Regions from separate parts of the Dictyobacter halimunensis genome, predicted to be linked through region 1. Evidence: a T-box and tRNA genes for the amino acid it is inferred to sense, from the RefSeq annotation. Region 1 holds a T-box; the other holds one or more tRNA genes.
The links. A T-box is a leader RNA that pairs with one kind of tRNA and senses whether it is charged. The one in region 1 lies ahead of serS (serine--tRNA ligase), so its partner is inferred to be a tRNA-Ser.

Region 1 (15,004 bases):
TAGACGATCGGGATAGGCGCGCCCCAGTAGCGCTGGCGGCTGATCAGCCAGTCGCGCAGGCGATAATTGATCTTACTATGACCGATGCCTTTCTCTTCGATGTAGGCGATGACACGTGCTTTGGACTCTTCACCGGGCGTCCCATCAAAAGGACCCGAATTGACCATTACGCCCAGAGCCTCTTTCGCCTCGGTCCAGGTGGCGGGATCAGTTGCCTCCTCGCCCTCGCCGCGGATCACCTCGCGAATGGGAATCCCAAACTTACGTGCGAACTCGAAGTCGCGCTGATCGTGGGCTGGTACACCCATGATCGCGCCCGCCCCATAGCTCATCAGCACATAGTCGGCGATCCAGACCGGGATCTTCTCGCCGCTGACCGGGTTGGTGACGTAGGCGCCGGTGAAGACACCGCTCTTCTCCTTATCGCTACTCATGCGCTCGATCTCGGTCATGCGCCGCGCCTGCGTCACATAGGCATCCACCTCGGCCCGCTGCTCGGGAGTGGTAATCTTCTCGACCCAGGGATGCTCGGGCGCCAGCACAAAGAACGTAACGCCATAGATAGTATCGGGCCGCGTCGTAAAGACCGGAACCTCCTCAACCTGGCCATCGATCTCGGCGCTAAAGCGAATCTCAGCGCCCTCGCTGCGACCGATCCAGTTGCGCTGCATCGTAATGGTCTTCTCCGGCCAATCCTCCACCTCTGAAAAATCCAGCAGACGCTCGGCGTAGGCCGAAATCTTCAGCAGCCATTGATCGATCTCTTTGCGGATCACCATGCTGCCACAGCGCTCGCAGGTCCCATCGGCCAGCACCTGCTCATTGGCCAGCGTCGTATTACAGCCGGGACACCAGTTGGCCGGCGCCTTGGTACGATATGCCAGGCCCTTCTTATAGAACTGCAGGAACAGCCACTGTGTCCACTTATAGTAGTCGGGCAGACAGGTAATCACCTCGCGCTGCCAATCCCACTGGGCGCCCATCGCGCGCAGCTGCTTACGCATATTCTCGATATTCGACAGCGTCCATGTACGCGCCTGAACGCCACGCTTGATCGCCGCATTCTCGGCTGGCAGGCCAAAGGCATCGAAGCCGATCGGCTGCATCACATTATAGCCCTGCATACGTTTAAAGCGGCCATAGGCGTCGAACGGGGAATAGTTATACCAGTGTCCCATATGCAGATCCCCCGAAGGGTATGGGAACATCACCAGGTGATAAAAATTCGGCTTCGGCGACTCATCGGAAGCATGATAAATATGATCAGCCTCCCACTGTGCCTGCCACTTCCCCTCAATTTCCTTCGGATCATACTTGGTATGTGTAATCATCATTCCTCCCCATATATAAAGCCTTGTTTTATTTAGAGTGATCTGTCAACATTGCGCTGAAGCGCAATGTTGACAGATCACTCTAAATAAAACAATAAAAAAAACCTTTCGTCCTCAAAAGGGACGAAAGGTTTTTCCGTGGTACCACCCTGATTTTCGATCAAAGTGGCGTTGGTGGACCTGAGGGGACTCGAACCCCTGACCTCCTCCATGCCATGGAGGCGCTCTACCAGCTGCGCTACAAGCCCATGCATTTGTTTAACTGGCGCGCGACCAAGATCTACTCTTTATTATACGCGATAACGGGCGTACCGACAAGTGTTACTCAATGTTTCACACTTATTGCTCCCAGGCGAGTTCGGTCTTGGTTGCAACCTCGCACCATCCGGCTGCTCTCTGAATCAGGGCGACCTACTACTCCTGCTCGTCGCTTTCTTTTGACGAAATGTACTATAGCACAAGTGCATGCGATTTGCAAGATATCTATCGATGGCACGATAGGTGGAGATGAGGGGGCTCGAACCCCTGACCTCGACAGTGCGATTGTCGCGCTCTACCAGCTGAGCTACATCCCCATGTGCGTAGATAATAGCACACTTCGATAGACTTGTAAACCCCTACCTGCAACTATTTTCCAGAAAGTTGCGTGTATATAACCATGCTGCCGCCCTTTTTTGTAGTATGGTGCTTGCCTCGCTCTCGTGGCACGGGGGAACACATTATTCCATAAAAAGCATTTTGAGCACGGTAGATGCGAGAATCGGGGGCCATAATAAGAGTCCACATCTCAAATCCTGAGCTACTTTTTAAACTTCATAAATCTATAACAGACAAACGCTGACACCCCCCAAATGGCCTACCATTCTCCAAAAAAGAGGGACAATGGCGTATAGTGATTGTAGATATTGCAATTATTCATCGATCTCCATCTCCTGGAAAGGATAATCAGAAGCCCACCTGACTCGCCAACGTGTTTCTGATTGGTTAGCATTACCCATCTGGCATGTGGGGTTATACGTTGAGAGGTAACTATAACAATGATTTATTATCGTGTTGCATTTTGTGTAGAGCAAACCCCTGTTGGAAATACAGAACCTATAAATTCATACGGTCAGGCCCTTACCCAGCAAATGGTTTGGAAGTGGCGTTCAACCTTATTGACGTCGCCGCACGCCCTGTTTACGCTGCTGCGTGCCTACAGCTATATTCCTAAAGAAAACGTGCGTGTCTTCTTCGCATCCTCAGAAGCCGAGATGGACGATATGCTGGTGCGGCAAAACGCGGGCCAGATCTCCAGCTCCGTTACTGCGGACCAGTTCATGTCTGGTAAACGCATCAATACTATGGATATAAAACGATTAGAGTTTGAGTTGAATACCGATGCGGATCATGATGAGCCATATACGTTTGCTATGCCCGTATCAATCGCTGAACGTATGGCCTGGATCGCTCTCCTGCGCAAGCGTGAGCAGGGCGAGTTAGAAAGTTAAGTCGCGAAAACCGCGATGTATAGTGAGTTGGGGCAACCGGGGCGCTAATGCGCCCCGGTTGCCCCAACTCACTATACATCGCGGTTTCAAAGCTTTGAATATCCTCATTGCCCAGTACGCGTATGCGATGGATAATGTACGGCGTGGTGCTATCTTGAACAGTGGAGGGGACGCGCGGGTCATTGGTAGCCCCGACATAGCCCGTCTCGTTTAAGAGCGACATGACACCTTGCACCTGATTCTGTGTCGAGGCCAGCGCCTGATTCTTATTGAGCGGATCTCCCGCGGGATAGCAGAACTGCTGAATGAACGTCTGCAGATGGTCCTGCAGGACCTGACGCGATGTGACCAGTTCATGGCGCGCATCATCTGGCGAGAGCTGCCACACATCCCCCAGTGCCCGGTGGTCGATCGTATGCGAGCCCATCTGCATACCATTGGCCCGCATCTCACGCAATTGAGACCAGCTCGCCTGGCCCGGCCAGCCGACCTTACCGGTGATAATATAGAACATGCCTGTGTAGCCATGGGCTCTGAGAATCGGATAGGCATTGGTGTAGGCGTCGACATAGCCATCGTCGAAGCTAAAAATAATCGGCTTATCCGGCAAGGGACCATCATAGTAGAGGGCGCTGAAGAGCTGATTAAACGTAATAGTGTGATAACCGAGCCGCTTAAAATAGTCCATCTGTTGTGAGAAGACGGTCGGTGTGACGGTTAAGCCTGGACGGTAGCTATAGGGATTGGTCTTATCGCGTGCCGGTATCTCCGAAATATAGTGATACATCAGGATGGGTACGCGTACCTTTTTGGCTACCAGATTGGCCGGAGGGAGAATGGGAGCCTCTACATCGGCTGGACCACCGTTGAGGATCAACCATTGTCCGCCTTCGCCTTTGCTGGTGCCAGGCAGGACACGCTGCACGATAAACGGCAGGTTGCGGAAAAGCTCGCTGGCATGCAGGACGGCACCCGACATCCGCGCATTGGGATCCGGAGGCTGGGCGGGATCTAATTGAAGTGAGATCGGCAATTTAGAGACCTTTTCATACTCCTTCATGGTCTCGGCATTCGTCCAGTTGGAGAGATCACTGACCTGCCCTAACGTAAATGATTTGAGCTTGAAGTCATGAAAGCGACGCTGCCAGTACGCGGCAAATGCCTGTTCACCGGGCCACATCTTTCGCACATCGGGATGAAGCATCGACCACATCTGGGCATACTGCCGCTTCAAGAGCGCCTGCATATAGTGCTGTCCGATCTGCCTGACTTCAGACTGATATTGACCCGGCGTTGTCTGTCGCACATGCTGGGTAATCGTCGTTTTCGCGCCCACCCTGGTCGTCCGCGCGGGGGAGAAGATTAGGTACCCCGCCAATCCGGCGGCGGTAAGTATCAAGATAAGGGAGCCGATCATCAGGAATTTAGTGAAGAAAAGATGAGTTTGTTGTGCCTCTTTTGTGCTGATATGCTTCATGTATCATACCCCATGCGTGCTTAATCGCCTCGTTTAAATACTCCGCTATTAGCATACAGTAAGCACATCCATTAACTCCAATCTATCGATTAAAATCAGCCGGAATTCCTATAAAAATAGCGTGGTACCTTACTTTTAAGATACCACGCCGGTGTATAGACGAATGTGACAGGTAGTTGTCTTAGCGTGCGCGTGCCGCAACCTGTTTTTTGGGTGGGATATGGATGGGATGTCCCTGCGCCGCCAGAACAGCTTCACGTAGTCCCTCGCTGAGGGTGGGATGCGGATGGATGGTCTCCTCAACCTCGTCGACCGTGAGCTCGCCGTGCATGGCCAGCGAATACTCGGTAATCAGGTTGGTGGCATCAGGACCAATGATGTGGGCGCCCAGGAATTCCCCATATTTGCCGATGATCACTTTGGTAAAGCCTTCGGTCTCACCGATCGCTACGGCTTTGCCGATCGCTGTCCAGGGGAAGCGCTCGACACGAACCTCGCCATACTTCTCACGTGCCGCGGCCTCTGTCAGGCCTACAAAGGCGATCTCTGGGAAGGTATAGATGGGGTTGGGGATGACGTCGTAGTTCATGGTTGTCTCGTGGCCGGTGATATTGTCGGACGCGACTTCGCCTTCTGTGGAGGCCACGTGGGCCAGGCCGGCGCCATGGATCAGGTCACCAATCGCGTAGATACCGGGAAGGTTGGTGCGCATATGCTCATCAACACGTACGCGTCCACGATCGGTATCGAGCCCCTGCTCTATCAACTGTTCCAGTCCGCTGGTATTGGCGCGGCGGCTGACCGCCATCAGCACATACTCGGCCTCGAAGTTCTGTTGACCCTTTTCGGTGGTAGCTGTAACCTTTTTCACGCCGTTGGCCTCTTCGATGCCCTCAACTCTGGCGTTGGTCACGATCTCGATGCCGCGCTTGGCCATGATGCGTACCAGCAGTTTGCGCACCTCTTCATCTACGGGTGCCAGCACGTTGGGCAGCATCTCCAGGATCGTCACTTTGGTCCCCAGCGCGTTGAACATGCAGGCCAGCTCAATGCCGATCACGCCGCCGCCGACACAGACCAGGCTATCGGGCGTCTTAGGCAGATTCCAGCAGGTATCGCTATTCATCACTTTATCGCCATCAACGCCTGGCATCTGCGGAATAAACGGAACCGAGCCGGTGGCCAGGATGACGTTATCCGCGCTAAATTGCTGCGTATTGCCGTCTTTGGTTACCGTGACGTTCTTCGACGCATCGACGCTTCCCTGACCATCAAAAACATCGATATTGTTACCCTTCATCAGGGTGCTGACGCCGCTCGTCATACGTTTGACGACTTTATCTTTAAAGGCGACCGCCTTCGTCATGTCGAAGACCGGTGCCTGAGGTAGCGTAATACCGAGCTCGCTAACGGAGTTCAGTTCATGTAATGTTTCCGCGATGTGAAGCATTGCCTTTGATGGAATGCAGCCGACATTGAGGCAGGTGCCGCCCATATATTGTTTTTCAACAATCGCGACTTTCGCGCCCCGCTGCGCAGCCCGAATGGCAGCTACATAGCCACCGGGGCCAGAGCCGATGACCGCAACATCATAATGAGTACTCGTCATGAATTTCTCCTGCAATTTGCATGGACTCATTCATCGTGCCTGAAGGTTGGATGATGTGAGCGTTTTTCGTGCGCACTACCTGGACCAGGCGTGGCTTAAAAGCATTTCACATTGTGTACCATAAAGCATATTGCGCGTGGAGTACACGTCATTGTCTCTCCAAATGAATGAGTACAATATGGTTTGCTATCTGTCAAAATAAACAGTTTTTTATCGCCGGGGGGTTGCTGACCCAACCACAAATATTATGCCTGTCATAGCATCTTTCGTGCTTGTGTAGCCTATCCCATTACCCCTTTGACACGTTCACTTATACCCGTCAGTATATCACGTTTCTTCCTACCTCGATACTTACCCGGTAGACTACCTTTTTGGCCTACTAACATGACGAGTTGGGAAATAGAACGTATCAATAAATGCAGAGACAAATATTCTAACTTTATGCTTACTCTGTATACATGAACTATCTTTAGAGATAGCCGGGCATGCCAGTGCAATAACAGGCAAGGGGGTATGCCCACGGATAGGTGGAAGTGAATGCATGTAATCTGACTATTGTATGACTGGGGGATATCCAATGACCACAACCGGAGAGCTACACTCCATTATCGAGGAACTGGAGTTAGTAGATGCTGGCGATGCCGCCAATTATCTGGGTGATGACACTGCCGGTGCAGAAGAGGCTCCAGATATGGTTGCATCTAATTTAGCTCGTTGCTTACGTTATATCGCGTCTGCCGACGACCGTAATTATACCTTATACTAATGTATTGTCCTTTTTATAGGATGTCGTTGATTAAAATATGAAATAACCGGGTGCCACTCTTCAAGAAAGGGTGGCGCCCGGTTATTTTACGAGTGTGCGTGAGCGCCCCCGATGCACCAACACATGGAAGGCTGTTTGAGCACACAGAAACCGGGTAGTCATGCGCTAAGAAAACGTGCATGACGGAGGTCTGACGCTCTTTATGCGTGGCTGGCGTTTAGCGTGGTCTGCTGGTGTAGATTCAGGTGGTATAGCTTGACCAGGACGGTTATTCCAACGACGCTGATGGCAATGGTGATCGCTGAGATAGGGATGCCTGGGGGGAGAATCAGGTAGATGGGAGAGATGCTTGCCGGCAAACCGTCCCAGGCTCCGTGTAAGAACGAGACGAACAGGTAGGCCAGCCCAACCCGCCAGGTCAAACGGAAGCGATGGGGCAGGCTCTCGTGGAACAGGACAGAGCCGAGAATGGCTGTCCAGACGCCATGGCCAAAGGGCGCTAGCATGCCCCTGGCGATAGTTACCACCACCGACGCGCTGATATGTCCCTGGCTGGCCAGAAAGGCGCTGAAGGCATAGCCTGTACTCTCAAAGGCGGCAAAGCCCATCCCAACTGAACCCCCCAGCAGCAAGCCGTCTAGCGCGGAATCATGGCGCATACGCCGGGCCATAAACATGACCGCCAGTATCTTACAGCCCTCCTCAATTAATCCCACTAGCATAGCACTTCCTATGGTTAGCCCATGATTGGGACCAGCTGGACGGATCAGGAATGATTCAAAGGTCGCGGCCCCCAGGGTCCCCAGGATACCACCGAGGCAGAAGCTTTTAGCTACCCTCTCAGGGGTCAGTTGACTGATATTCTGATGGTCGTACAGAAAGGCCACGAAAACAACCGGAATCAGGAAGTTACCAATCAGAATGACGGTCGGATAGAGATTTACGTTGCCCGTAATGAACAGTATGATGGTTGAGGCCGCGAACAGCGCCAGCCCGATGAGCAAGGCTGATAGCCAGCTATGTCCACGATGAGCCCTGACCTGCCGCAGTGGTGATACCGATGGAGTCCAGTCTTGCTGTGCCATGACAACCTTTCTTTCTTCGGAAACTAACTGTCAGGATCTGTTACACCATGACATTGCGGGTCCCATGTCGCAGGGGTAGCATTCCTTTTCCAATCTGACAGACATATCCTCTTAAAGAAATATTCGCTGTCACTAACACGTTGTGCAACCTGCCAGGGCAACAAACGGCTGAAAGTAGAGGCACATATCCTGAGGGATAGCTGGAGAGGCTAAAACAACTTGCCAGATAGGAACCTGACAAGTGTAATGTATTTATATTTATTAATATTCCGCTTCAGTTAATACTTTGATACGCTTGTCAACGGTAGGGATGCCGCTATTTTTGAGCTGCTTGACGACCGATTTCACGTCATACTTGACGCGCCGGTGTTCGGCTTGCCAGACGTTATCCTGCCAGGTCAGAATGGCGTAGGACGCGCGTGGATCGCTATCGCGTGGCAGGCCACAACTGCCTGCATCGACCAGGAGCAGATGGCGCCAGCGCCGCGTGTAAGCGACATGATAGTGTCCAAAGACTACGGCCCCTATCGTGGGGCGCAGGTCGCCGCAGAGATGCTCAATCTTGCTGTCGGGTGAAGTCGGAAAAATAGCTTCTTCCTGATTTAGTGGATTGGCATGCACCACTAACAGGTCGGTGCCATTGGGATTGGAGACAAGATAGCTGAAAGGCAATGAGGCCAGGTAGTTGATCCCTTCCTCCCCGATCTGGCTGCGCGTCCACTCGATCACGCTCTGCTTTTTGGGACCCTTCTTTGAGTTCTGGCTGACGACATCCTTATCCACATTCCCCTGGATAACCGGGCAGTGGAGCTGCCGGATGGTGTCCAGGGTCTCTTTGGGACAGGGTCCGTTCAAAAGCAGATCGCCTGCGATCACCAGCTGGTCGATGGCCGGTTGCTTTGAGAGATCCTCCAGTACGGTGTCCAGCGCTATCTTGTTTCCATGTATATCAGATATAATCGCAATACGCATATGATATCCTGATTTTGGGCGCGCTTAAACGCACCCCTTCTCTCTAGAGTTCTGTTGTACTCGTTTCGTCGCATGTTTATGTATGGCTGCTTGGATAAGCCATAGGTAATATATCTCAAAATAAGAGAGGATACAAAGATGCAACATCGCATAGGTGTTATCTCTGATACGCATTGTCCGCGTTTTCCGCGTGTGCCAGAGGCGGTGTGGGAACATTTCGCCGGCGTCGAATTAATCATTCATGCTGGCGATCTCTCGATTCTATCCGTTATATCGGACCTGGAGACGATCGCTCCCGTGGTGGCGGTGCAGGGAAATGTCGAGCAGGAAGAGGTAGTGATGAAGCTGCCAATCAAGAAAGAGATCAGGGTGGGTGGGATGCGCATCGGGATCGTGCATATCCTGGGGGATGCGCGCCACTATGATCGCACGGCGCGCCAGGAATTTCCAGACGCGCGCGTGGTGATATTTGGCCATAGTCACAATCCCTACAATCAGGAACATGCGAGCCAGCTGCTTTTTAATCCTGGCAGCGCCAATGATCGCCGCCGTCAGCCCACCTGCAGCATCGGTCGACTGCTGATCGATGACGAAGCTCAGACGGTGAAGGGCGAGATCATTTTACTCTCTTAGCATGCAGGCGCATCAGTTTTGATCTCGCCAGTGGCTCTCTGTTACATGCGCCGTTCGGGCAATTTGATCAGGGAGGGATCGAGCGAGGACAACGTGGGCCGTCCAGCCAGGGCCATGCTCATCGTCAATTCGGCGTGGAGCAGCTCAAGCACGTGGTGAACCCCCGCCCCGCCGTTGACGGCCAGTCCCCAGAAAATCGGGCGACCAATCAAGACGGCGCGCGCGCCCAGGGCCAGGGCCTTCAATACGTCGGAGCCGCGCCGGATGCCGCTGTCCAGGTAGATTTCACAGCCGCCATTGACCGCTTGCACGATGTCTGGCAGCGCCTCGATGCTGGTGATGGCCCCGTCCAACTGTCGTCCACCATGATTTGAGACCACGATGCCGGACACGCCGTGTTGCAGTGCTAGCAGGGCGTCTTCAGCCGTTAAAATCCCTTTGAGGATAATGGGGAGATGGGTTACTGTGCGCAACCAATCCACGGTCTCCCAGGTATCTACCAGGTGACGCAGAGGCGTCTCGCTGACGTCATTATCGATGAAGTTGGCCAGCGGTACAAAGTGGGAGCGTTGAAAGTTGTTGCGGATGTCCTGTTCGCGGTGTCCCAGGTGGGCCGTGTCGACCGTCAACACGATGGCCTGGTAACCGGCGGCTGTGGCCCGCTGGACGAATTGGCCGGTTACTTCCAGACTATGGTAGCTATAGAGCTGTAGCCAGAGAGGACCCTGCGTGCTGGCGCGGATATCCTCGATGGTGCGTGAGGAGAAGCCGCTGACAATCATGATGGTGCCAGCCTGTTCCGCCGCCTGGGCGGTGGCGCATTCACCCTCTGGATGGGCCAGCATATGGCCGGCGGTCGGCCCGACGAGAATTGGCAACTGGATCGGGGTCCCCAGTACAGTGGTATGGGTCTCGATGACACTGACATCGACCAGCACGCGCGGGCGCAGTCGCAGTCGCTCAAAGGCCTGGCGGTTGGCGCGTACCGTGAGGCTATCATCGCTACCGCCTTGAATGTGGTCCCAGATCACCGCGGGCAAACGCTGTTGTGCCAGTTGCTCATAATCAAACAGGTTAATTGGGTCCATTGCCTCTTCTCTTTCTCATACAGACGGTCGACCAGGCCGACCTCTCGCCTATGAACCATCCCAAACTTTTGAAAAAGTTTCCAAAACCAGGGGTGCAGGGCCCTCCCTGCCGGGGTGTGGGATGTCCCCACACCCCGGCAGGAGGGCGGTCAGCCCTCCTGCACCTCCCGCTTTAGGAGCGTAGAACCTGTTTTGCGGATTTTTCAAAAATCCGGGATGACTCATAGCACTTTCGCTACGAGTGGGCTGGTACCGGGCGGCCAATAAATTCTTGCCCTCCCATAAATGGGCGTAGGGCCTCGGGAATGCGAACGCTGCCATCGGCCTGCTGGTGCGTCTCCAGCAGTGGAATCAGGATGCGCGGCGAGGCGATGGCCGTGTTGTTGAGCGTATGCACAAACCGTACTTTGCCTTCCTCGTCGCGATAGCGCAGGTTCGCCCGCCGTGCCTGCCAGTCATGCAGGTACGAGCACGAGTGGGTTTCACGATAACGTTTTTCGCTTGGTACCCAGCATTCTATATCATACATGCCAACTTTTCCATCACCCATGTCGCCGGTACAGACATTAACCACGCGATAGGGGAGCTCCAGGTCCTGGATGAGCTCCTCGGCATTCTGAAGTAATTGCTCAAACCAGAAGACCGACTCCTCGTGATCCGCTTTACAGATGATATATTGCTCAACCTTGTTGAACTGGTGAATGCGGAAGACGCCACGGGTATCCTTGCCATAGGTGCCCGCCTCCTGGCGGAAGCAGGGGCTATAGCCGACAAATTTCAGGGGCAGCTCTTCGCCCTTGAGAATCTCATCTTTATACATGCCGGTGATCGACACCTCTGCCGTCCCAACCAGGAAGAGATCCTGATCCTTCAGCTCATAGACCTGGTCGCGCCCCTTGGGAAACTGGCCGTTGCCAACAAAGGCGAAGTCGCGGGCCATCGAGGGGACGATCAGTGGCGTGAAGCCTTTGCGCGCCATTTTGTCCATCGCGAAGTTGATCAATGCCAGCTCCAACCGGGCGGCATCCCCACGTAGCACATAGCTGCGCGATCCGGCCACCTTCACGGCCCGCTCGATATCGACCAGGTTATGCTTGAGCATTAGATCATAGTGGTCCAGCGCCGAAAAACCAAACTCGGGTAGCTCGCCCCAATATTTAAAAGGAACGTTCTCGCTCTCATCTTTTCCAACCGGGGTGCTGGGATCCGGAATATTTGGGACCAGCAGCAGCATGTTATAGCGCTCTTCCGTCATCTGGTTCAGCTCGGGTTCTTTGGCTTTGATGAGTTCGGCCAGCTTCTTGCCTTCTGCGATCAGGTTGTTGCGCAGCTCGACATTCTTCTCTTTGGCGGCCTGCTGAATCCCCTTCGAGAGCTGATTCTGCTTGGCACGCGCCTCCTCTACTTCGTGCTGGAGGGCGACAACGTGTTGATCTAATGCCAGCAGGGCATCAATATCAATCGAATTGTTTTTGAGCCGTGCAGCCTCCTTGACCACATCGGGATTGCTACGTATAAATGCAAGATCAAGCATGCTCTTTTCTCTCCTCTTTCTCCCGCGTGCCACCACTGTGTCTGTGGACCACGCAATCGACAAGCAATAAAAAAACGCCGCGTCCTGACTCAAGGACGACGACGCTGAATGCGCAAAATCGTGGTGCCACCTTATTTTTTCCAATGCCCGCACAGAGGCAGTGGAACTCGTTACGGCCCGATAACGGAGGCATCCGTTGACGCTTAGCGCGTGGGCTCCCGGGTGGATTTCCCTCTCGCATAGACTGCGTCGCACCGACCCGCAGTTCTCTGTCTCTTTATGCTAAGAGCTACTCATCCCATTCATTGCCCATGTATTGTATGTAATATGTGTGCTTCAGCATAGCAGTTGCCCTCGTATTTGTCAACCAGCTTGAAATATTTTTTATAGCACTGAAAAGTGTTACCAAACTGCGCCGTAAAGCCTTTGCTTTCTGGCATGGGGATATAAGACGCGTTCCTTATTATTTGGAACGGGGGATGGGACTCGCATGAGGGCAAAAAGCCTCCCATATGAACATGCATATAGGCTCTTGAATACGTGCTTCAATCATGCTATGCTGAGGGTAGAACATTCGGGGTGGAAAGGGACGTGCATGCTCACATACGAATATAAAGTGGATGGGAAAAAGGCGCAATATGCCGCCATCGACGAAGCGATTCGTACTGTGCAATTTATCCGCAATAAATGCCTCCGTCTCTGGATGGATGAAAAGGGCATTGGACAGGATGATTTGCAAAAGTATTGCGCGATCCTGGCGAAAGAATTTTCCTTTGTCGGTGCCCTCAATTCGATGGCACGTCAAGCCAGCGCAGATCGGGCCTGGTTTGCCATCCGACGTTTCTATACCAATTGCAAAGCCAGCAAACCAGGAAAGAAAGGCTATCCGCGCTTTCAAAAGGATAACCGCAGCATTGAATACAAAACCTCGGGCTGGAAGCTTGAGCCTGATGGGCGACATATCACGTTTCGCGATGGATGCGGCATTGGTCGGCTCCGGCTGATTGGGACACGCACGATTGAAACCTTCCCCATCAAACAGATCAAACGGGTTCGGCTGATCCGGCGCGTGGATGGATATTATGTGCAATTCTGCGTCCAGGCCGAGCGCCAGATTGCGCATGAAGCCACCGGTGTGCAGGTCGGGATCGATATTGGACTCAAAGCCTACTATACCGATTCTCTTGGCAACACAATTGAGAATCCCCGCTACTATCGCAAAGCCGAAGCCCGGTTGAAGCGCTTACAACGCCGACTCTCCCGCAAAAAGAAGGGCTCGAAGAACCGGGGCAAGGCGCGCAAGTTGGTCGCCCGAGCCCATCTGAAAGTTCAGCGGCAGCGTCAAGATTTCGCCCGAAAGCAGGCGAATGCGCTCGTCTCGTCTCACGACCTGATCGCCTTTGAACACCTGGTCATCCGCAATATGGTCCGCAATCGCAAACTGGCCAAGTCCATTAATGATGCGGCATGGGGGGCCTTCCTGGAGCAGGTGAAATACTATGGCAAGCTCCATGGCATTGCCATCATCGCTGTGGCTCCCCATGGAACGAGCCAGAACTGCTCCGGATGCGGCACGACCGTCATCAAGACGCTGAGCATGCGTACGCATATTTGTCCGAGTTGTGGCCTGGTCATGGACCGTGATGAAAATGCCGCGCTCAATATCTTAGAAGCCTCCCGTACTGTCGGGCAGACAGGAACGGGCCAGATCAATCTGGCGAACGCTTGAGGACAGATGGCCTCCTGTCTTCTGTCGCAATACAGGAGATTGCGCTGCCTGGATGAATCAAGAAGCTTCCGGCTTTCGCCGTGGGGAGTGTCAAAATGTCCCTATTGAAGTAGAGTTATGTAGGAAATTATGAAGATGATGCGTTGGCGACTGGATCGTTTCGCTGTTGGTGTATTTGTGTTGGCCTTGCTGGTACGAGTTGTCTATAATTTTACCGTGGCGCTGCACTATGTTCCAACCCGTGATTCTCAGCAGTATCGCGATATTGGTCTGCACCTGTTGCAGGCGCACTGCTTCTGCCTGCATGGCAATATCACTACGGTCTACCGGGCGCCGCTCTGGCCGCTGCTGATCGGGCTGCTCTCGCTCGTGTTTGGCCCCAACGATCTTTTCACGCGCCTCCTTTTATGCGTGCTGGATGCCGCGACCTGCCTCATTATCTATCTATGGGTGCGGGACTTCTTGAATACGCGCCGCCTGGCACTGGTGGCTGGCATTGTCGCCGCCCTCTATCCGGGACTCTACATCTACACCGGCTGGCTCTATTCGGAGACGCTCTACACCTTTCTTTTAACGGCCCTCGGCTATGCCCTCTATCGCCTGCTGCGCGATCGTGGTGTAGGACTGGTTATACTCGCTGGCGTTTTACTCGCTTTGCTGGCGCTGACGCGGCCGAACGGCTTGCTGGTGGCGGGACTGATAGTGCTCTGGGCATTGGTGTTGGGCTGGCAGCGGGTATTTAGCTGGCGTTTCGCCTGGCGCGTGGCTGTGGTCGTCCCATTGATCGCGCTGTTGCTGATCGCGCCATGGACGCTGCGCAACTACCTGGTGTCGCAACGCTTTGTGCCGGTCGCGACCGGTGATGGGACCGTGTTGCTGGGCTCATACAACAACCAGGTTGCCCAGAAGCCATGGGATCAGATGACGTGGTCGAATCCCTTGCGCTCAGTGCCCGAGGTGTCGGGCGCCTTTCCCCTCTATACGTGTGATGCTCGTTGCGAGATGAAGAGGGAGGACCTCTATAAGGCGAAGTCGCTACAATGGATGCAGACGCACGTGGGCGAGATGCCGGGATTACTGGCCGCCCACGCCCTCAACATGTGGGTTCCGGCCGCGCACGAGGCCGATCTGCCCACCGATCGTTTCCCGAATCAACTATCCAGCCGCATCGTGCTGGTATTGATGAACGTCGTTCCTATCCCGATCTTCCTGCTGGCGGCCTGGGGATTGATCGTCAGCAGGAGACGCTGGCGTGAGCTATTGCTGGTGTATTTGATCTTGCTGTCGACG
Region 2 (15,004 bases), 1.9 Mb from region 1:
CGATGGCGCCAGCGAGTGGAGCATCCTCTGGCGCGTGATAGCCCCGATCGCCAGACCAGCGCTGGGCGCGGTCGCGATCCTATCGGCCGTGGGCGCCTGGAACGACTTCATGGGTCCCTTAATCTATCTGCAAGACGACTCGATGCATACGCTCTCGATCGGCCTGCAGGCATTCCGCTCAACCCACGATATCCAGTTTAACCTGTTGATGGCCGCCTCCGTCCTGGTAATCGTGCCAATCGTGGTGCTGTTCTTTATCTTCCAGCGCTTCTTCATTGAAGGCGTGACGATGGGCAGTATCAAATAGCCGGGATATACACTACGCGGAACACTATGGTGTGTTTCTCGCAACGATTTTTCATGGAGAAAGCAAGCATGCAACAGAATAAACATACGACGTTTGCCCGGCTCTGCGTCGGGCTGCTGGGACTCTTCCTGGTGGCGATGGCGCTGTCGTCCTGCTCATTCCCGGGCTCGCGCGATTCACACGAGGTGGTCTACTGGACCACGGCGACCGATCCGATTACGACGAAGGCGCAGCAGGCCATCATCGATGCCTTTGATAAGGCCAATCCCGATCTGCATGTGCGCATGGTGGGGATGCCGTCACAGGGCACGGGCGATTCGACATCCTTGATTACGGCGGTGCGCGGCGGCTCGCCACCCGACGCCTATATGATCGACCGCTTTACCGTCAGTCAGCAGGCCTCGGTCGGACTGCTGCAGGACCTCACCCCCTACGAGAGTAAGAATCCAGGACTTGAGAATGGCTATCTGCCCTTCGCCTGGGGCGAGACGCAGTACCAGGGCCATTCCTACGGCCTGCCGCTGGAGACGGATGCGCGCGCCATCTACTATAACAAGGATCTACTGAAACAGGCTGGCATCGATCCATCTGAACTGGACCCCTCTCATGGTCCGGTCACGGTCGACAAGCTCTGGTCGATCGCGCAGAAGCTCAATAAGACTGATTCCCATGGCAACTATACCCAGATCGGTTTTATCCCCTGGGCAGGTGAAGGCGAGCACGCCACCTGGGCACTGGACTTCGGAGCCAAATACTTTAATCAGCAGCAATGCCAGGTGACGCTGACCGAGCCGGCCATCATGCAGGCGTACCAGGATTATCAGAAGTGGGCGCAACAGCTGAACTATTCGAGGGTAGCGACCTTCCTGGCGACCTACCAGCCACCCAACGCGCCACCCAGCCAGACGCCGTTCTTTACCGGCCACCTGGCGATGTCGATTGATGGCAACTGGAATATCGCCAGCCTCCAGCAATACGCGCCCAAACTGAACTATGGCGTCACATACCTTCCCAGGCAGCAGGCGGGCGAGCAGCCCTTCACCTGGTCTGGTGGTATGGCCGTCGTAATGCCCAGGGGAGCGCCCAACGCCGACGGCGGCTACCGCTTCATTCGCTACATGACCGGCGCCGAAGGCCAGAAGATCTATGCCCAGATCACCGGGCACCTGCCAACCTGGAAAGATCTCTACAACGACAAGAGCCTGTTCCAGGGCAATCAGCAATTCTTTGGCAACTTGATGCAATACTCGACGAGCCGCGTCCCCCTACCAGTGGGCGCCCAGCTCTGGGATGCCATGACCACGGCCCAGCAAGACGTGCTGCTCGGCAACAAATCGCCGCAGCAGGCCCTGCAAGAGGCCCAGGCCCGCATCCAACCGCAGATGCAGCAATATTGCCCCTTCAAAATAAGCTAACAGATCATCCATACACAGCAACCCGATCAGGAAACGTCTCTCCTCGAGAGGAGGGACGTTTCCTGGTAATTCACAGCCTCTGCAAAAAACAGCCTGAAAAGTGTTGACAGTCGGTTGCGGTTATGTTATGATTTTCCTCGTTAAGGCAGTTCTAAACCCAACTGCTATACGGTACACCAGAATCTCATGGCAACATGATCTTCGATGTAACCCGCACGGAGAGGTCGCATAGTGGCCTAGTGCGGCGGTTTGCTAAACCGCTGAAGGGGCAACCCTTCCGAGAGTTCGAATCTCTCCCTCTCCGCCATACTCCATAGGGGAGTAGCTCAATGGTAGAGTCCACGTCTCCAAAACGTGTTGTTGCAGGTTCGAGTCCTGTCTCCCCTGCCCCTTAAAGAAGGCTTCGGCAAGTGTTTGCCGGGGTCTTCTTTTTTATTGTGCTCCCCTGCGTTGCGCGCCTTCGGCCATGACACTACGCACCTACGGTGCTCACAGGTTTTTTAAGAGTGGTGCGGTACAACAGGTGGGTGCGGATGCACCCACCTGTTGTACCGCACCACTCTTAAAAATGGGGCGGCCGCGCATGCGGACGCCTGTGCGGGGACGCTCAGGTTCCCCAACAATATAATAAAGGCCTGCGGCCTTAAATCAGCTTGGTGTAAACAACCAGGCGTAGCGAGGTCTGCCCCTGGCTGGGAATCCAGACGCCTGCGCAGGTGATCATATTCAGATAGGTACCACTGCTATCGCCAAAAATACCTTGCAGGTGGCTGGGATCGGGCGGGATAGCTTCGCTCCTGATGGTGCGGAAGTGGAGTTGCTGGCCGCTACTGGTGGTGATAATGACTTCGTCACCGGGCTTCATGTATTGCAGGTTCCAGAAGACGGCGGGACTGCCCCCGTCCCGGTCGACATGCCCGTCGATGACGGCGCTCCCCTTCTCACCAGGGCGGGGACCGCTTTCGTACCAACCCGTTCCATCCCATTTGTTCCTATGCGGGGTGTCCAGGTTGCCGCTGGCCAATACCCCGACCGGCTCGACTTCGGTGTCAACGCCAATAGCGGGAATACGGATATGCACCGGCTCAGCCACACGCACAATCGGCACAGGTGTAGGTGTCGGTGGCATGGATGTGGGTGTCGGCGCTACCGTTGGTCGGGGCGTCGGCCGGACCACTTGAGCCTGAACCGCGTTCCCACCACAGGCACTCAGAACACAGAGCAGGCCAACATACATAAAACCCATCATTGCGACATACAAACGATTGACACGCACCATCACGAACACCTTTCTAGTAGCAAATCCTCCACAAAGTGATACGCACCTATCCTTTGATTAGATGCGTATCACTCTTCTTTCCTAGCAGATTAGCGGCGGACGCGGGCGTAGCGCACGGTGTAGCCAGCGGTTCCCGCGATAATCAGGGCGACGGCGCCAAGGAACCAGGGCAGGGTCGTATCGCTGGAAGCCGGAGCAACGGCATGGGGATTTGCGCCGGTCTGCGGCATGCCAGGAACACCGGTAGCGACACCAACTACGAACTTGAGAGCGGGATCACCCTGGTAGAGGCCAATGGCGAACACGCTATTGACGGTGTTGCTATTCAGGGTGGCACTCACAGGAATGGTAGCATTGGCCTGGGTGGCGGTCACGTTGAAGGTGTAGGAAGCTGGCGGTACTGTCAGGTAGTCACTGGCATTCTTGTAGGTCAGTCCGGTAATGACGGTCTTGCCACCGGCCGCCACGTTGACTGGACCAGCATTGGGCGAGAGATGATATACACGCACCTTAGCCATACCACCCGACAACATGTTGTCATCAGCGAAAGCTTGCAGGCCAAAGCCGGTATCCTTGGTGCCAATAGCGGCGACGGTGTAGGCCATACCAGACTCAACAGAAACACTCTGGTTGATGACGGCGGCATCGGCGCCCTTACCAGCGGGTGCGACCTGAACTTTATGCGAACCAGCAGGTACGGCCACATAATCGGTCACGGTACCAAAGGTGAAGTTAGGCAGCAATTTGTTGCCATCGACAAAAACATCGACCGTACCAGCCGCAGGAGAGGCATGCACCACACGCACATAGGCATTATCGGCCGGAGCCGCGAACGCACTGGCCGACGAGAAGAGCACCAGAGCCAGCATTCCCACCAATGCAGCAGCAATAGATACACATCGTTGTAACATCTTCATTGTTTCCTCTTTCTTTTCACAACATAAAGTAAATACATACGAACAACAGGTCAAGATTTTGACGTTCTCTAACCATGAAAACCAATCTCTCCAGATGTATTTTGGAGATCGCATTCTCACACGAGATCGTAGGTGCTGGGCTTGCCCCAGCCTTGCCGCTCAGCGGCCCCGTGCCCGGGCGCCAGAGTGTTAAATTAAACATCTTGGGACTCACCCCGGCTTGTAACGCGACACGAAATACATAGAACCATTCTATCTTGCTCACTCAGGTCTATTACCGATTAGTGGATGGCGTATGTATTTCGTGTGAACGTAGTATTGACGACACCACACCCGTGATTCTGTAAAATTATTTAACCTTTTGAAGAAATTCATGCAAATATATTCATGTTACGGCGGGAAAGGTGAGCCGGGACTTGTTATTCAAGGTCAACTCATGTATGATTAGAACAAACGTTTTCTTCTCATAATAGACCAGGAGCGTGCAGTCGGCTATGCAAACACAAATTGATCCTACGCCAATCCCAATCGAAGATGAATACCTCTTTGGCTGGAATCCGACGCCAGGCATCGTTTCTGTCTGGGCCCATCGCGATGGCCGGGCGCTGATCTGGCGCCGGGTGAATGGCACCGTTGTGCGTTCGGCTGAACACTATATCCCCTGGCTCCTGGCCACTTCCCTGCAGGACGTGAAGTACCTGGGGGACGCGCTGCAGCCCCACGATGAGCATGCCAGCCACAAGGTCGTCCTGCGCTACCGCAAGCTGAATGGGCCGGCCTCCTCCTACAAATATCTGCTGTATGCCCGCGAAAGTCGCCTGCTGGAGAAAACGATTCTGGAGGGGGCCGGTCATCGCCTACGGCGGCCACTCAATATGATAAATGAACTGGGTGATGCCTATTACCGCGTGGGGCCGGTCGAGCAGTACCTGATGAGCAGCGGCAAGGTCTATTTTCGCGGCATGACCTACCAGGATCTCCACCGGCTGCAGTTTGACCTGGAAACGACGGCGCTGGACCCGCATCGTGGCCGTATCTTCCTGGTGGCGATCCGCGATAACCATGGCTTTGAGCGGGTGTTGGAGGCCGCCACACCCGAGGAGGAGGCGCACCTGATCTATGAGCTGTGCGCCCTGATTCGTGAGCGCGATCCCGATGTGATCGAGAACCACAATCTGTTCGGCTTTGACCTGCCCTTTTTGGAGCATCGCGCCACCGTGCATCGGGTGCCGCTGGAGATCGGGCGAACGGGGGGGCCGATGGTGATGGAGAGCTACCAGGAGACGCTGGCCGTTGGACCCGAGGCGCGCAAGCGCAAACGCTTCAGCGTGGTGGGCCGCGAACTGATCGATACGATGGACGCGGTGCGGCGCCATGATTTCGTGGTGCGCGATATCCCCAGCTATGGCCTGAAAGAGGTTGCCAAATATTTTCGCATCGCCTCGCCCCAGCGCGTCTACATCGAGGGTAGTGACATCTTCGAGACCTATCAGAAAAATCCAAACCTGGTGCGTCGCTACGCTATGGATGATGTGACGGAGGTTGATGGCCTCTCGCAGCGATTGCTGGGGGCGCCCTTCGCCCTGGCTGGCATGGCGCCCCGCCGCTATGAGCGACTGGCCTCGGCTGGTCCAGCCATGGGCATCCTGGAACCAATCCTGGTGCGTAGCTACCTGCGCCGGGACGCAGCCCCACCGTATCAAGCAGCCCAGCAGAGCGCCGAGGATGGTCTGCACGAAGGAGGGGCGGTCCACCTGTTCGCCTCCGGCATCGCCGAGCAGGTCGTCAAGGCCGACGTCGCCTCGCTGTATCCCTCACTGATGCGCACCTTCCGCATTGGACCCTCCTGCGATCGCCTGGGAATCTTCCTCAACATCCTGGGACGCCTGACCGATCTGCGCCTGGAACATAAGGAGATGGCGCTCCAGAATAAACGCCACTCGATCGAGAGCAATCATCACGCGGCCACGCAGGCGGCGATGAAGATCTTGATCAACGCCGCCTACGGCTATATGGGGGCGGGCAAGATGGCGCTGTTCGCGGACGGCAAGGCGGCCGGCGAGGTGACGCGGCGCGGCCGGGCCATCCTCAACTCGATCCTGGACGCCCTGCGCCAGCGCGGCATGGCGCTGATCGAGGCCGATACGGATGGCGTCTACTTCGCGGTCCCCAGAGGATGGAGCGCGGCCCAGGAAAAGGAGCTGGTCAATTCGATCGCCTCGGAGCTGCCCGCCGGTATTCGCCTGGAGTATGAGGGTCGCTACCGAGCCATGCTCAGCCATGAGGTCAAGAACTACGCCTTGCTAACCTATGATAATCGCCTGCTGGTCCATGGCGTCGCCCTGCGCTCCAGCCGGGCCGAGCCCTTTGGCGACCGCTTCCTGCGCAAGGCCCTGCACTGCGCCATGGTGGGAGATGTCGTCGGTGTCCGCAACCTCTACCTGGAAACCGTCTCCGATCTGCGCAATCGCCGCCTGCCGGCCTCGGAACTGGCCACGCGAGTCAAGCTCTCCAAGAAGCCCGAAACCTATATGGAGGCGCGCAACAGCCACCAGGAGCCCGCCTACGAGGCCCTGCTCGGCGCTGGTCGTACCCACTGGGAGGTCGGGGAACGCGTCCGCTTCTATCGCACGCGCAAAGGCTACGTCTGGCTGCCCGACGAGACCGAGGAGGCACCCATCGTTACCGACTGGCGCGAACAGGCCGACGGCAAGGTAGCTCCTCAGACAAAGACCTCGCTCGTCACCTATCAGGATATCGCCAATCGCCGCGACTACGACGTCGAGCACTACGTCCAGGTGCTGCGCAACTCATACGCCGCCCGGCTGAGCAAAGCCTTCAGCAAAGAAGCCTTCGAGCAGCTCTTTCGTGCCGAACAACAACCCAGCCTCTTCGACGTCGACCCACCTATCGAAAGCATCGAGCCGCTCTGGATTCGCCACAATTAACTGTACGTGCCGGGCTTGCCCCGGCTTGCCGCGAAGCGGCCCGTACCCTCACGATTCTATTCCCCCACGTCGGAGCGCCTGGGGAGGCCAGATTGGGCCCCGAAGCGAGTCACTTTGATGGAGCTGGCGCGGATGGCGAAGCGCAGGGCATCAGCCGGCGTCTGACCTTCGGCAAGGGCGACGGTGAGCGCGCCGACAAAGCAATCCCCAGCGGCGGTGGTGTCGACAACGTTGACTTTAGGCGCCTGCTGATAGATGATATTGGTCTGCCCCTGCTCGTCCGCATTGATCAGAACGGCCCCCTGCGCGCCCAGGGTAATTACAACGGTGGGAATGCCGTGTTCGTGGAGAATAGCCCCGACGTGCCGGGCATCGTCCAAGCTCTCCACCGGCTGTCCACTGAGCAGGCTGGCCTCGGTCTCGTTCACAACCAGCACGGAGAGCTTGCTCAGCGTCTCCCTGCGCAATGGATGGGCCGGTGCCAGGTTGAGGATAACCGGGACGTTCAGGCTGTGGGCCCGCTCAATCAATAACTCCACGGTCTCATGTGGAATCTCCATCTGCATCACCAGGGCCTGAACCTGCTCTAGCGCGTCAAAAATATGCTCCATCTGCCGCTGATCTTTGCCGACGTTGCCATTGGAGCCCGAGGAGACGACAATGGCGTTCTCGCCCTGCTCGTTCAAGAAAATAAAGGCCGAGCCACTGGCCGCTTCTGTATCCGTGACCAACAGACTGGTATCGATCTGATCGTCCTCCAGAGCGGCCTTCAGTTGCTGGCCAAAGGGATCCTGTCCAATGCGCCCGGCCATCTGAACCTGGGCACCCAGGCGCGCCATAGCCACAGCTTGATTGGCCCCCTTGCCGCCTGGCACAAACGTAATCGAGCTCGCCCCTAGCAAGGTCTCACCCATCACAGGCAGTCGCGGCACGCGCACCACCTGGTCCATATTCAAACTACCAACCACAAGAATTGGCTTTACAGGCATAAATATGTCCTACCTTTCCTAAACGATAAAATTCTGGTTTCCCACTATACATTTGAGTTCTGTTAGAATAATAATAGCCTATTAAACCCTTAACATGAATCGTGGGATATGAATATATCGAGGCCGCATCTCTGGTAGCCCCTGCTCTAACAACGATAGTAAATCCGGCTTACGACGTTTTATTGCTGGATTGGCCTCTGGAGGGCTACGTGGCTAAGAACATATCATTACGTTGAAAGGTTACAAAGGTTTTCTTCTATGTCAGATCAATACACATTGCCAACGGATTACGTTGAACGCGCCTATGCAGGTGTGCTGGGGAAGATCATTGGCGTCTACCTGGGGCGTCCGTTTGAGGGCTGGTCGTATGAACGGATCATGCGGGAGCTGGGTGAGATCAATTATTATGTGCATGAGAAGCGCGGTGTGCCACTGGTGGTGACCGATGACGATATTTCCGGGACCTTTACGTTTCTGCGCGCTCTGGCCGATTATCATTATGATCCCGAGCTGTCGGCGGCCCAGATCGGGCAGAGCTGGCTGAATTATATTATCGAGGGGCGCACGATTTTGTGGTGGGGCGGCATGGGTAATTCAACCGAGCATACAGCCTACCTGCGCCTCAAAGAAGGTATCAAGGCTCCGCGTAGCGGCTCCATCGAGATGAACGGCCGGGTGGTGGCGGAACAGATCGGGGCGCAGATCTTTATCGATGGCTGGGCCATGGTCTCACCCGGCAATCCCGCGCAGGCGGTGCGGCTGGCTGGTGAAGCTGGCCGGGTCAGCCACGATGGCGAGGCGGTCTATGCCGCCCAGGTCATCGCCGCGATGGAGGCGCAGGCCTTTGTTGAGCGCGATATCCAGAAGTTGCTGGATTGCGGCCTTTCGTTTATTCCTGAGGATGCGCTGGTCTATCGTATGATCCAGGATATCCGCGGCTGGCATCGTGAGGAGTCCGATTGGCGCAAGACGCGCGAGAAGATCGCGAAGAAGTATGGCTATGACACTTATGGTGGTAACTGCCATGTGATCCCTAATCATGCCCTGATCATCATGGCCCTGCTCTATGGTGAAGATGACTTCCAGCGCTCGCTGATGATCGTCAATACGGCGGGCTGGGATACAGACTGCAACTCAGCCAATGTTGGCTGTTTGCTGGGGATTAAGAATGGCCTGCAGGGTATCGATGCTGGTCCGGACTGGCGCGGGCCGGTGGCTGATCGGCTCTATCTGCCGACCGCAGATGGTGGTCGGGCGATTACCGATGCGGTGATCGAGACATATCATATCGTCAAAGCGGCTTCGGCCCTGGCTGGCGTGGCATATCAGGCACCTAAAGATGGGGCGCGCTTCCATTTCTCCCTGCCGGGCTCGGTACAGGGCTTTCAATTGAGCGGAGATGGAGACCAAAGGGCACACTTGAAGAACACGGCACACCCCTTGCGGGCGGGTGAGCGCTGCCTGGAGGTTGCTATCCAGGAGCCCGGCACTGATGGGCAAGCGTTGCACTTGACCACAGCGACCTTTGTGCCTGTAGATGCCCTGGAGATGAGGGGCTATTCGCTACTGGCTTCGCCAACCCTCTATTCTGGACAGCGGGTGCAGGCCGCAGTGCTGGCTGATAGCGGGAATAGTCAGCCGCTGCAGGCTCGTCTGATCATCCAGGTCTATAACGCCCAGGATCAGCTTAGCGTGCTTGAGGGACCGCAGGTAGAGATAGCCGCTGGCGAGCAGAAAACGCTGGAATGGCTCGTGCCAGATACCCACGGGCAACCGATCGCTACAATTGGACTGGCGCTAGCTGGTGGCCAGACCGGGAAACTCTATCTGGATTATCTGACCTGGCAGGGAACACCCGATATCTTGCTGACGAGGCCCCAGGAAGGGGGTCATGCATGGCAGCGGTCCTGGGTGAATGGAGCCGATCAGCTCGAATCCGGGAGCTCAGAATCGTATCGCATCATACAGAACCATGGCCGTGGCCTTGTCAGCCAGGGCACAAGGGAATGGGGCGACTATCGCGTCGATGCCGTGCTGGCGGCCCACATGGCCGATGCGCTGGGAATCGCCGCGCGTGTCCAGGGCCTGCAGCGCTACTATGCCCTGCTGCTGACCAATGACGGCCACGCCCGCCTGATCAAGGTTCTCGATGGCGAAACTGTGCTGGCCGAAAGCCCATTCACCCGGGAACTGGATCACCGCTACACCCTCACCCTGCACGTACAAAGCCACACCATAAAAGCCCTCATCGACGGCCAACCATGGTTCGAGGTACAAGATCAACACAATCCTCTGCTCGGTGGAGGTATCGGATTGGTATGCGAGGTTGGCCGCATCGATTGCGACACCGTACGCGTACAACCCATAAACATAAAAACCACGTAGGCTCTTTCAAACATACCATCACCCCCTTATTATTAGATAGGGCAACAATACCATCGCCCTCTTATTATTAGATGGGGCAATATGGGTCGCATGGCGACCCATATTGCCCCATCTAATAATATCCTTTGAGCGCCGAAGGCGCGTAGTGTCAGGGGCCGAAGGCACGAAATGCAAGAAAGAAAAAAGAGCGGAACCGAACCATTGTGGGATATGGTTCGGTCCCGCCCTCACAACCAGAAAGCACAGGGAGGACATAATGTCGATTGTATGTTTGGGTCTCGCGCCCGCTAGCGCCGTCCCGCGACGACCGCCTTGCGGGGCTCTGCGTATTCTTCTTCTTCGTCCGGCTGGCCCGAGATGAGCAGGATGTAGCCGGTGGCCAGGATCGATGAGATATCGACGTTGAATGAGCGCATCTTCAGACGCGTACGCGAAAGGGCGCAGCGCACCGGGCGCATCTCTTGATCCCAGTTACCCTCTTCCATCGCCTCTTCCAGGTGCTCGCGGGCCCGCGTGATATCGGCCTCGCTGGCCTTGCCACCGCTATAGAAATTGGCGTAGAGCACTTCATAAGGACAATAATAGGGAAACAGCTCCAGGAGAGGCAGCAAAACGTTCATCTCGGTATTGGTGAACTGCTCCTGCTTCAGGAGGCGCGGAATATGCAATTCATCGCAGGCCAGGTAAGACAGCGTCCCAAAGGTCGTGTTAAGGACCATGATGTGGCCCGCAGGCAGCGAATCCTGAAGTGAGAAGTGCAATATTTTATTCGCCTGCTGGTTTGTATAGTCTGCTGGTGCTTTAGGTTTACGCAGGTAGACTTTCTGCATGGTGATACTCCTTCATAGTAGACACATCTTTAGGGTCTACCACTCTCAACCGCATCGCCACTGTCCCGCGTACACCAACCGTGGCCGCCTCTCGGCTAGCGGTATGCGACCCCTGCTCTTGTGAGGTCACCAGGTGCGGGAACGCAACGGCGGCACCATAGGTGCCGGCCGGCGCATCCACACAGGATACCGCAGCCGTGACGACAAAGCGCACAGCGATGATTAACCGGGTGTTGATAGGACGATTTAGATGAATACGCTGTACATAAGTTGCCATAGACTCGACTATATCCCCCAGATTGTATGTAGCAACGAGGCTGGCGTCTGTAGTGTCGGGTTGGCGCGCGCGACCTCAAGCAGATAGCCGAAGCCAATGCCACCCACGATACCCAGAACGACCAGTGCCACGAGAATAAGCAGTAATTTATCCTGTTTAAGGCGCGCAACGTGTGTGCTAAAGGACGATGGCTGCTCAAGTGCCTCAGGCGCGTACGCTACCTCAGCAACTGGCTGGACCATCTCCTCAGGCGCCTGCATGTCCTGCGTAGCTATATCTAAAGAGAACGCCACCCCGGACAAAAATGGGGCTTCCTCCTCATTTTCAAGTAGCGTCGCAGGGCTCAGCACACGTGTCTTGCGTACCCTTTCCCCACCTTGAAGTGACCCATACGAGGGTAAGTCGGATAACGGTTCGGTCACCCGAGTCGCCGTAATACGCCTGACGGCCGCTACGGGGGCCGTATCAAGCATCTCAAGCGTCTCTGATGAACCGACTTGACCAGAAGGTTCGCGTAAGTCAGCAACGGCCACGCTACTCGACAGGGATGTGCGGTACGTTTCCCCCTGCGTACCTGTAGCCTGGCTGTCATAGCGATTCCAGGGACCAGTAAAACTGGTGACTGGAGACTGCTCAATTACCGTGCTCAACTCGGGTTGGGCCGGTAATCCATCGAACATGGAGGGCCAGGAGGGCGGAAACCCCGGTTGGAGTAACGCCTTCTGGCAGGTCTCTATCGTCGAGAAGACGGTAAAGCCATGCCGACGCGCCCATAAACGCAGTCGTTCGTTCCCCTCTATGACCAGCACCAGCTGAGCATCCTGCCGGGTCGCGACCTGTTGCAACTCACGCAAATCTCCCGGACGCCGGAACACGGCATCTTGCGGCAATACGACGACGATGGGCTGGCGATAATACTGGCCCAGGTGATGGAATAGCCAGTTGACTACAGATGTGCGCTCGTCGCTCGATTCAACCACCAGGGTACTGATGTCGTTTAGCTTCTCGTATCTCATATGCCGTCCGTATCTCTGTTAGTCTTCCCTGAGAGCATTTAAAAGTAGCGCTTAGCGGGGTCAAGGGGCGGCTAGCCCCTTGCGGGGTGTGGAGTGTCCCCATCCTCTCCTTCCCCCCGCCGCCAAAACCGGCGCTTAGCGGGGTCAAGGGGCGGCAGCCCCTTACGGGGTGTGGGGTGTCCCCATCCTCTCCTTCCCCCGCCGCCGAAGGCGGCAACAATACTTTTAAATGGCCCTGCCATTTCCTTACTACAAACTTTTTCTATGCTAATTATGTATTAAAATAAGGTATACTTTTAATGACAGATTTATCAAAAGCATTTATCATTTTTATCATTCTGGCGCTATTTATCACATTCATGCTCACAACCTAGGAAGAATGGTGAACGGATGCCGACTTCAGAGACGCCCCATCAGCCCCGTGTACGTTTAACTGAAGCACGTGTCAGCTACAACCTTTCGCAGCAAGAGGTCGCGGACGAGATCGGCACGACCTATGTCAATGTCAGTCGGTGGGAACGTGGAATCACCAGGCCTAACCCCTATTTTCGGCGCAAGCTGTGTGCGCTGTTCAATAAAACCGAGGAAGAACTGGACCTGCTGACGGCGCGAACCGAACGCGGCAAAAGTGGCCGCTCGTCATCCTCCGGCGCGTCCAGCGCACCCGCCACGGTCGCGGCCCCGGTAGTCCAGCGCGTCATCTATGACCCGGCTATACCGCTGCTACCGGCCATACCGTTGGTGGGACGCGAAAAGGACCTGGCCGTGATCAGGCAGCGCCTCAAGGGCAGTGGCAATATGGCCCTGACCGCCCTGAACGGGCTGCCCGGCGTGGGCAAGACCGCGCTATCGGTGGCGCTGGCCCACGATGGTGAGCTGCGCGAATTCTTCAAGGATGGTATCCTCTGGGCCGGCCTGGGACCACAACCCAACTTGCCCGGCATCTTTAGCCGCTGGGGCAATCTGCTGGGCATCTCGTTCGCCGAGATGACCAAGCTGGGCAGCGATGAGGCGCGCGCCAAAGCCATTCGCAACGCCATCGGTGATCGCGCCATGCTGATCATCATCGATGACGCCTGGAAACTGGAGGAGGCGCTGGCCTTCCGCGTCGGCGGCAGTCACTGCGCCCACCTGGTGACCACGCGCTTCCCCAACATCGCCTCCCACATGGCACTGGGCAACGCCATCAATATCCGTGAGCTGGGCGAGAGCGAAAGCATCAGTCTGCTCAACCTGCTGGCCCCACAGGTCATCTATCGCGAACAGCAGAAGGTCCACGATCTCGTACAGGCTGTCGGCGGACTGCCACTGGCCCTGACCCTGATCGGCAACTACCTGCGCAAGCAGGCCTATAGCGGTCCCGCGCGCCGCATCACCTCGGCCCTCGAACGCCTGAGCAACGCCGAAGTGCGCCTCAAGCTCAAAGAGCCACACATCCCGGCCGAGAGCCATCCCAGCCTGCCCAACGAACAATCGCTCTCTATCCAATCCATCATCGCCGTCACCGACCAGCTGCTCGACGAAGAGACGCGCCGCGCCCTCTACGCTCTCTCCGTCTTCCCGCCCAAGCCCAACACCTTCTCTGAAGAGGCCGCCATGGCCGTCGCCGCCTGCGGCACCGACGAACTCGACGCCCTCTCAGACGCTGGCATGCTCGAAAGCAACGGAGAACGTTACCTCCTGCACCAGGTCATCTCCGACTACGCCCTGCTCCAGATCTCCGACGAACAGCTCACCGCCGCCCAGGAGCACCTCGTAGCCTACTACGCCGACTACGTCGAAGAACACAAAAAAGACTACGAACAACTCGAAGAAGACAGCAGCACAATTGAAGCAACCCTCGAAATTGCATATGAGATTGATGAAAGCATTGCATTTATTAGAGGCGTTTGTGCCTTTGCGCCATTCTTATTGCTAAGAGGCTTATATGTTCAGGCAGAACATTATTTAGAACAGGCCTATGAAAAAGTTGTTGACCAAAACGACCAGACCCGTCACGCACAGGTTTTACTTTATCTAGGAGAAACAGCTCAAAAAAGAGGAGAATCACAAAAAGCAGAACAATATCTTTTAAGAGGGTTAGAAATAGCCCGGAGTAATGCAGACAACGAAAGAATATGTGCACTGCTCGGCAACTTAGGCGATATAAAATGGAGATCTGGAGATTTAAAGCAAGCGGAAGATTATTTAACAGAGGGGCTAGCACTAGCCCAACAAATTGGTGACATTGAACGAATGAGTAATCTGTTAAAGAGCTTAGGTCCCGTTGTCACGAATCAAGGCAACTATCAAAAAGCAACCGAATACTTAGAACAAGGATTGGCCTTATCCAGGCAGATTAATAATCATGAGCAAGCATGTCTTCTTCTTAGTAACCTTGGAGTTCTAGCAGGAATGATGGGCAAATATGAACCCGCAGAAATGTATTTCCAAGAAGGATTACTATTAGCTCGCCAGTTAGGACACCGAGAGCAAATTTGTATATTATTACTTAATTTGGGCGCTGTATCTGTAGATAAAAAAAATTATATGCAGGCCAAAGCATATTTCCAAGAAGGATTGGCTATCAGCCGGCAGATGGGATATCCAGAAGGTACAAGCATGCTATTGCTTAACCTGGGAGAAATTGCTGTTATAGAAA

Region 2: it encodes a tRNA-Ser, which carries the amino acid that the T-box ahead of serS (serine--tRNA ligase) is inferred to sense. The anticodon was not compared.

The regions. Positions count from the first base shown of each region.
Region 1 is NZ_BSRI01000002.1:3,253,076-3,268,079, forward strand. It holds gene leuS (leucine--tRNA ligase) at 1-1,331, opposite strand, end outside; tRNA gene AABA21_RS27590 (tRNA-Ala) at 1,504-1,579, opposite strand; tRNA gene AABA21_RS27595 (tRNA-Ala) at 1,834-1,906, opposite strand; gene AABA21_RS27600 (hypothetical protein) at 2,369-2,821, shown strand; gene AABA21_RS27605 (polysaccharide deacetylase family protein) at 2,742-4,298, opposite strand; gene lpdA (dihydrolipoyl dehydrogenase) at 4,480-5,907, opposite strand; gene AABA21_RS27615 (hypothetical protein) at 6,485-6,673, shown strand; gene AABA21_RS27620 (PrsW family intramembrane metalloprotease) at 6,874-7,758, opposite strand; gene AABA21_RS27625 (metallophosphoesterase family protein) at 8,020-8,730, opposite strand; gene AABA21_RS27630 (metallophosphoesterase family protein) at 8,869-9,363, shown strand; gene AABA21_RS27635 (alpha-hydroxy acid oxidase) at 9,405-10,451, opposite strand; gene serS (serine--tRNA ligase) at 10,687-11,985, opposite strand; T-box leader at 12,074-12,300, opposite strand; gene AABA21_RS27645 (RNA-guided endonuclease InsQ/TnpB family protein) at 12,581-13,714, shown strand; gene AABA21_RS27650 (ArnT family glycosyltransferase) at 13,850-15,004, shown strand, end outside.
Region 2 is NZ_BSRI01000002.1:1,362,227-1,377,230, forward strand. It holds gene AABA21_RS19690 (carbohydrate ABC transporter permease) at 1-307, shown strand, start outside; gene AABA21_RS19695 (ABC transporter substrate-binding protein) at 376-1,722, shown strand; tRNA gene AABA21_RS19700 (tRNA-Ser) at 1,940-2,029, shown strand; tRNA gene AABA21_RS19705 (tRNA-Trp) at 2,038-2,109, shown strand; gene AABA21_RS19710 (class F sortase) at 2,366-3,001, opposite strand; gene AABA21_RS19715 (DUF4397 domain-containing protein) at 3,091-3,912, opposite strand; gene AABA21_RS19720 (DNA polymerase domain-containing protein) at 4,413-6,866, shown strand; gene rbsK (ribokinase) at 6,923-7,855, opposite strand; gene AABA21_RS19730 (ADP-ribosylglycohydrolase family protein) at 8,114-10,240, shown strand; gene AABA21_RS19735 (hypothetical protein) at 10,528-11,070, opposite strand; gene AABA21_RS19740 (hypothetical protein) at 11,048-11,347, opposite strand; gene AABA21_RS19745 (hypothetical protein) at 11,356-12,363, opposite strand; gene AABA21_RS19750 (tetratricopeptide repeat protein) at 12,754-15,004, shown strand, end outside.